DNA from 2 places in the Streptomyces sp. NBC_00988 genome. Region 1 is predicted to be linked to the other one. Evidence: riboswitches for the same ligand, from Rfam matches in the RefSeq annotation. Region 1 holds a riboswitch; the other holds the start of a gene.
What was found. A riboswitch is a leader RNA that binds a small molecule or an ion and turns the genes downstream of it on or off. The one in region 1 is predicted to bind ZMP and ZTP.

Region 1 (3,390 bases):
CGTGGCTGGTCGCGCCCACGCGGCGGAGCCGCACATCGACACCGCCCGCGCCCCTTTGGGGCATTGCCCTCACCCCCTTGAAGGACCACCGCCATGGCTGATGAGCTCGAACTCCTGCGTAGCGCCAACCCGTTCACGAGCGACGGGCCCCTCTACGGCGACGGGCCGCTGGACCATCACGCCGAGCGTCGGCTCAACGGGCTGCTGCACGAACGGCGTTCACGGCGGCGCCGGTTGCAGTGGAGCATCGTGGCCACCGCTGCCGTCGCCGCGACCGTGCTCACTCTCGTGCTGGGCGGGCCGAGCGGTACCCCGGCGGTCGCGGTCCCCCGCGCGCTGACGGTGCAGGCGGGCTCCACGCCCGTATCCCTGAAGCAGCTCGCCGCCCTCGCCGTGGCGACCGCGGCCGACGGAACTCCCGTTCTGCGCAGGGGAACCCACGTGCAGTCATGGAGTCTCGGCATGTCCGACGACAAGCCGCCGGTCACCATCCCCGAGGAACGCATCGTGCGCTGGAACGCGGACGCCAGTCACACGGAACGTGTCGTCGAGGACGGGCATGTCCTCAAGGAGACGACGTTTCCGCCGAGTTGGAGCGATGTCCCGCCCGATGCCCGGCCCCCGCACGACGTGGCGGGACTGCGGGCGTACCTCCAGGAGACGGCGTACAGCAAGACGCCGTTGACCACCCCCGAACTCCTGTCGGCCGTGGGGGAGTTGCTGGACCACTGGACGCTCGGGGCTCGTGAGTCGGCCGCGTTGGCGCGGCTGCTCGCGGGGGCGGACGGGCTGCGGCCGGTGGGGGAGGTGACCGACCGGCTCGGGCGGCACGGGCAGGCGTACGTCTATCAGCAGTCCGCGACCCGCCTGATGCTGATCATGGACCCGGCCACCGGCGCCGTCCTCGGAATGGAGAGCACCTTCACGAAGGACCAGCCCGAGTACGGCGTCAAGGCCGGGGACGTCATGGACTACAGCGCGTGGACGCGCTGATCACACCCCGAGCTGCCGGGCCGCGGCGGTCACCGTCTGTTCCAGGAGCGTCGCGATCGTCATCGGGCCGACGCCGCCCGGCACCGGCGTGATCAACGAGGCGCGTTCGGCGGCGGATTCGAAGTCGACGTCGCCGATGTTGCCCGCGTTGTAGCCGGCGTCGATCACGACCGCGCCGGGCTTGATGTCCTCGCCGCGGATCAGCCGGGGGCGACCCACGGCCGCGACCACGATGTCCGCCTCGCGGACCACCGCGGACAGGTCCCGGGTGCGGGAGTGGCAGTAGGTGACCGTGGCGTCGCGGGCCAGGAGCAGCATGCCGGCCGGCTTGCCGAGGATCGCGCTGCGGCCGATCACTACGGCACGCTTGCCGGACGGGTCGACGTCGTACTCGTCGAGCAGCCGCATGATCCCGCCGGGCGTGCAGGACACGAAGCCCGGCAGGCCGAAGCTCATCGACGCGAACGACGCGAAGGTCACGCCGTCCACGTCCTTCTCCGCCGCGATCGCCTCGAACGCGGCCCGCTCGTCGATGTGTTCACCCATCGGATGCTGGAGCAGGATGCCGTGCACGGTGGGGTCGGCGGAGAGTTCGTCGAGGGTGCCGACCAGTTCGGCGGTGGTCGTGGTGGCGGACAACTCGACATGCCGGGACTCGATGCCGGCCTTGCGGCTGCGGTTCTGCTTCATCCGGACGTACGTGACGGAGGCCGGGTCCGCGCCGACCAGAACCGTCGCCAGACAGGGCGCCGTACCGGTGCGCTCCGTGAGGTCGGCGGCCTTCTTCGCGGTGTCCTCGACGATGCGCCGGGCGAGCGCGCTGCCGTCCATGAGCCGTGCCTGAGACATGATCCACTCCTGAGCTGGTTGACCAATCGCCCAGGCGCACGGCATCGACTCCGCGTGGGCCGCTCCACGGTGGTGCTCCACCTCAGCGCCAGTCACGGCCCACCAACAGCCTAACCGACAGTCCTACGACGGCCCCGGCCCGCTCAGCCACGCCGGAAACCCCGCGTCCGACCGGCGGGCGGCGGCGGAAGCGAGCGGGACCGTGCCGCCCGCAGCACCGACCCCAGCAGCGTGGCGGACGCGCGCAGGCCCGCTGCGGAGACCGGTGCTCGGCGTCGAGCCGTAGCGGACCGCGCGGGTGCCGTGGTCGCCGAGAAGGTCCAGGTCAGACGGGTGCTGATCCGGACCTTCGGCACCAGCCCCGCTAGCCGTCCCATGCCTGGATCATGGTCTGCCGGGTGATCTTGCCGTCCTCCAGCAGAAGCATCGACTCGGCGAGGACACGGGCCCCGTCCGGGTACTGACACGATTCGCTGTAGGCGACCCGGTCCCCTTGTACGACGCACTCCTCCAGCTTGTGCGTCATGTCGCGGCTGTAGACGTCGGCGAGCATCGCGCCGATCTCGTCCCGGCCGTGCAGGACCTTGGGGTGACTGGGCTGGGTCTGGTGGTCGACGACGTGGATCTCGGCGTCGTCCGCGTAGAGCGACAGAAGTGTCGCCGCTGTGTGCTCTTCTATGCCCCGGCGCAGGGCTTCGGAGTCGAAGCCGGGGCGTGCCGCAGTGCCCATGGTGACCTCCTCGGAGGGCCGCGGCCCACACCGGAGCGAGCCGCGACGGGCCTCTCCTACGAGACTCCTCCGCCTCGCCGTGGTCGGCAAACCGGGCGGCGCGCTCCGCCTCACGGGTGAGCGGTGCCCGGTACCCGTGACCGCGCGGGGACCGGCCGCGTTGCTGAGGGCATGATCTCAACACGACGTATTGCCGCCGCCGTTGGTCTCGCCGTCGGGGTCACCGGCCTCGTCGCGCCGATGGCGAACGCCGCCGACGCGCCCGCCTTCAAGGACGGCAAGGTCAGCCCGGTCGCCCTGCTGGACTCGCTCGCGGTGAGCGAGATCCCCGCCGAGCACCGGGCGGAGGTCCCGCGGGTCGCCAACCAGCTGCAGGGCCTGAACCATCTGAACGACCTCCAGCAGTTGCACCAGGTCACTGACATGGCCGCGCCGGTCACGGGACTCCTCCCCAGCATCGAGCCGTGAGCCCGCAGTACTGATCCTGCGGAGCACGCAGACCTTGAGGGCCGTCCGGAAACGGGCGGCCCTCAGCCGTTCCGCGGGATCAGCCCGCCGTCGCCAGGAACTGGGTCGCCGCCAGCTCCGCGTAGAGCGGGTCGGCGGTCACCAGTTCCCGGTGCGTGCCCACCGCGCGGACGCGGCCCGCGTCCATCACGACGATCCGGTCGGCCATCGTCACCGTGGACAGCCGGTGCGCCACGACCAGGACCGTCGTCGTACGGGCCACATCGGCGACGGTGTCGCGCAGGGCTGCCTCGTTCACCGCGTCCAGCTGCGAGGTCGCCTCGTCGAGGAGGAGCAGGCGGGGGCGGCGC
Region 2 (3,390 bases), 3.4 Mb from region 1:
GTCCTCCTGGCTGATCATCAGCGGCGGCGCGATCCGGATCGTCGATCCGTGGGTGTCCTTCACCAGGACGCCCCGGTCCATCAACCTCTCCGAGATCTCCCGGCCCGTCCCGACCGCCGGGGCGATGTCGACCCCCGCCCACAGACCCCGCCCGCGCACCGCCGTCACCCGGCCGGTACCGGTCAACTGCCGCAATTCCCGGTGCAGATGCTCCCCGAGCTCCGCGGCCCGCGCCTGGTACTCGCCCGACCGCAGCATCGCGATCACCTCCAGCGCCACCGCACACGCCAGCGGATTCCCGCCGAACGTCGACCCGTGCTCCCCGGGCCGGAACACGCCCAGCACCTCCGCACTCGACACCACCGCCGACACCGGCACCACCCCACCGCCCAGCGCCTTCCCGAGCACATACATGTCGGGCACCACCCCCTCGTGCTCGCACGCGAACGTCCGCCCCGTCCGCCCGAGCCCCGACTGGATCTCGTCGGCGACGAAGAGCACGTTCCGCTCCCGCGTCAACTCCCGTACCCCCGCCAGATATCCGGCCGGCGGCACCAGCACCCCCGCCTCGCCCTGGATCGGCTCCAACAGCACGGCCACCGTGTTCTCACTGACCGCCGCCCGCATCGCGGTGAGGTCCCCGTACGGCACGATCTCGAAGCCCGGCGTGTACGGCCCGAAGTCCGCCCGCGCCTCCGCGTCGGTCGAGAAGCTGACGATCGTCGTCGTACGGCCGTGGAAGTTGTTGCCCGCCACGACGATCTTCGCCCGCCCTTCAGGCACGCCCTTGACCCGGTACCCCCACTTCCTAGCCGTCTTCAGCGCGGTCTCCACCGCCTCCGCGCCCGTGTTCATCGGCAGCACCAGCTCCATGCCGCACAGCTCGGCCAACTGCTCGCAGAACGCGCCGAACCGGTCGTGGTGGAACGCCCGCGACGTCAGCGTCACCCGCTCCAACTGAGCCTTCGCCGCCGCGATCAGCCGCGGATTGCCGTGCCCGAAATTGAGCGCCGAATAGCCGGCCAGCAGATCGAGATAACGCCGCCCCTCCACGTCCGTCATCCACGCACCGTCGGCGGTGGCGACGACCAACGGCAGCGGGTGGTAGTTGTGCGCGGTGTGCGCCTCGGCGGCGGCGATGAGGGCTTCCGTACTGTCTTCGTTACTGGCTTCCGTACTGGTCACGGCGTCTCCCGGGGGTGAGGGTGCCCCTTTCCTATCCTCGCCCGCATGGTGGACGCGGGAGCCGCACCGTCCGGCACGCCCGGTAGGCTGACCGGCGGGCCGTGACTGGCGCGCTGGGATGGGACCGACCATCGGGGAGCGGCCCGAGCTGGAATGTGTGCCGTGCGCCTGGGCCGTACCGAGAACGCCGAACGCCACGTCCGGAGGTCCCCATGCCCGACAATTCCGCGCCCCTCTCCAACGAGTCCACCGCCTTCCGCGCCGCCCTCGATGTGATCCGCGCCGTCGAGCCGCGCGTCGCCGACGCCATCGGCCAGGAAGTCGCCGACCAGCGCGAGATGCTCAAGCTGATCGCCTCCGAGAACTACGCCTCCCCGGCCACCCTCCTGGCCATGGGCAACTGGTTCAGCGACAAGTACGCCGAGGGCACCATCGGCCGCCGCTTCTACGCCGGCTGCCGCAACGTCGACACCGTCGAGTCCCTCGCCGCCGAGCACGCGCGCGAACTCTTCGGCGCCCGCCACGCCTACGTCCAGCCGCACTCCGGCATCGACGCGAACCTCGTCGCCTTCTGGTCGGTCCTCGCCGACCGCGTCGAGGTCCCGGCCCTCGCGAAGGCGGGCGTCCGCCAGGTCAACGACCTCTCCGACGCCGACTGGGCCGAACTCCGCCAGGCCTTCGGCAACCAGCGCATGCTCGGCATGTCCCTGGACGCCGGCGGCCACCTCACCCACGGCTTCCGCCCCAACATCTCCGGCAAGATGTTCGACCAGCGCTCCTACGGCACCGACCCTGTCACCGGCCTCATCGACTACCAGGCGCTGCGCGCCTCCGCCCGTGAGTTCAAGCCGCTGATCATCGTCGGCGGCTACTCCGCCTACCCGCGCCTGGTGAACTTCCGCATCATGCGCGAGATCGCCGACGAGGTCGGGGCGACCCTGATGGTGGACATGGCGCACTTCGCCGGCCTGGTCGCGGGCAAGGTGCTGACCGGCGACTTCGACCCGGTCCCGCACGCTCAGATCGTCACCACCACCACCCACAAGTCGCTGCGCGGCCCGCGCGGCGGCATGGTCCTGTGCGACGACTCCCTCAAGGACCAGGTCGACCGCGGCTGCCCGATGGTCCTCGGCGGCCCGCTCCCGCATGTCATGGCCGCCAAGGCCGTCGCCCTCGCCGAGGCCCGGCAGCCCTCCTTCCAGGACTACGCCCAGCGCATCGTCGACAACTCCCGTGCGCTGGCGGACGGCCTGATGCGCCGGGGTGCCACCCTCGTCACCGGCGGCACCGACAACCACCTCAACCTGATCGACGTCGCCTCCTCCTACGGCCTCACCGGCCGCCAGGCCGAGGCCGCCCTGCTCGACTCGGGCATCGTCACCAACCGCAACGCCATCCCCGCCGACCCCAACGGCGCCTGGTACACCTCCGGCATCCGCATCGGCACGCCCGCCCTGACCACCCGCGGCCTGGGCACCGCCGAGATGGACGAGGTCGCCGGTCTCATCGACCGCGTCCTCACCACCACGGAGGCCGGCACCACCAGCAAGGGCGCGCCGTCCAAGGCCCAGCACATCCTCGACCCGAAGATCGCGGACGAGATCTCCCACCGCGCAACGGACCTCGTCGCCGGCTTCCCGCTCTACCCGGAGATCGACCTCGGCTGACCCACGCTCTCTCTTGAGTTGTCAAAGACCGGCGACTCTCACAGATCGATGAGTTCCTGTCGTGGTTCCTCGCGCGGCGGTCCGGCCTCACGCCGGGCCGCCGCGCGGCGTATCAGCAGCGTGCCGCCGATCCCGACGGCCGCACCCGCCGCCGCCCACCAGACAGGGTCGGTAAGCCCCACAGATTCAGGCCCACCCCCAACTGCCTTGCCCTCGGCGCCGGTTCCGCCGAGCACCCCCGCCCGGTCCATCTGCGCGAAGACCGCGCGCGGCGCCCGATGCCAGCGGATGTCGTCGTCCGCCACCTCCGGAGCCGGATCCGTCCGTACCCACGGTGTGCCGTCCGCGGCGACGAACAACTGGTCCTCCCGCTCCACCGCCACATCACCACCCGGAGCCCGACTGGTCCGAGGCCAGCCCCCGACCCCGGTCAGTCCCCACACCACGGTGATCCGCACCGCCGGATACCGGCCGGCCTCCCACTCCTGAGACACCCGCTCCGTCCCCGAGTACGTCGGCTGCAACAACGTCCACAGGC

Region 2: linked by a shared signal. The riboswitch ahead of OG496_RS34690 (glycine hydroxymethyltransferase) and the one ahead of OG496_RS49310 (bifunctional 5,10-methylenetetrahydrofolate dehydrogenase/5,10-methenyltetrahydrofolate cyclohydrolase) in region 1 are both predicted to bind ZMP and ZTP.

What each region holds. Positions count from the first base shown of each region.
Region 1 covers NZ_CP108730.1:10,931,023-10,934,412, forward strand. Annotated here, with positions in the region: gene OG496_RS49305 (CU044_5270 family protein) at 94-993, shown strand; gene OG496_RS49310 (bifunctional 5,10-methylenetetrahydrofolate dehydrogenase/5,10-methenyltetrahydrofolate cyclohydrolase) at 994-1,842, opposite strand; ZMP/ZTP riboswitch at 1,864-1,948, opposite strand; gene OG496_RS49315 (hypothetical protein) at 1,986-2,219, opposite strand; gene OG496_RS49320 (nuclear transport factor 2 family protein) at 2,207-2,572, opposite strand; gene OG496_RS49325 (hypothetical protein) at 2,744-3,040, shown strand; gene OG496_RS49330 (ABC transporter ATP-binding protein) at 3,120-3,390, opposite strand, start outside.
Region 2 covers NZ_CP108730.1:7,512,152-7,515,541, forward strand. Annotated here, with positions in the region: gene rocD (ornithine--oxo-acid transaminase) at 1-1,185, opposite strand, end outside; ZMP/ZTP riboswitch at 1,277-1,366, shown strand; gene OG496_RS34690 (glycine hydroxymethyltransferase) at 1,398-2,852, shown strand; gene OG496_RS34695 (hypothetical protein) at 2,891-3,390, opposite strand, start outside.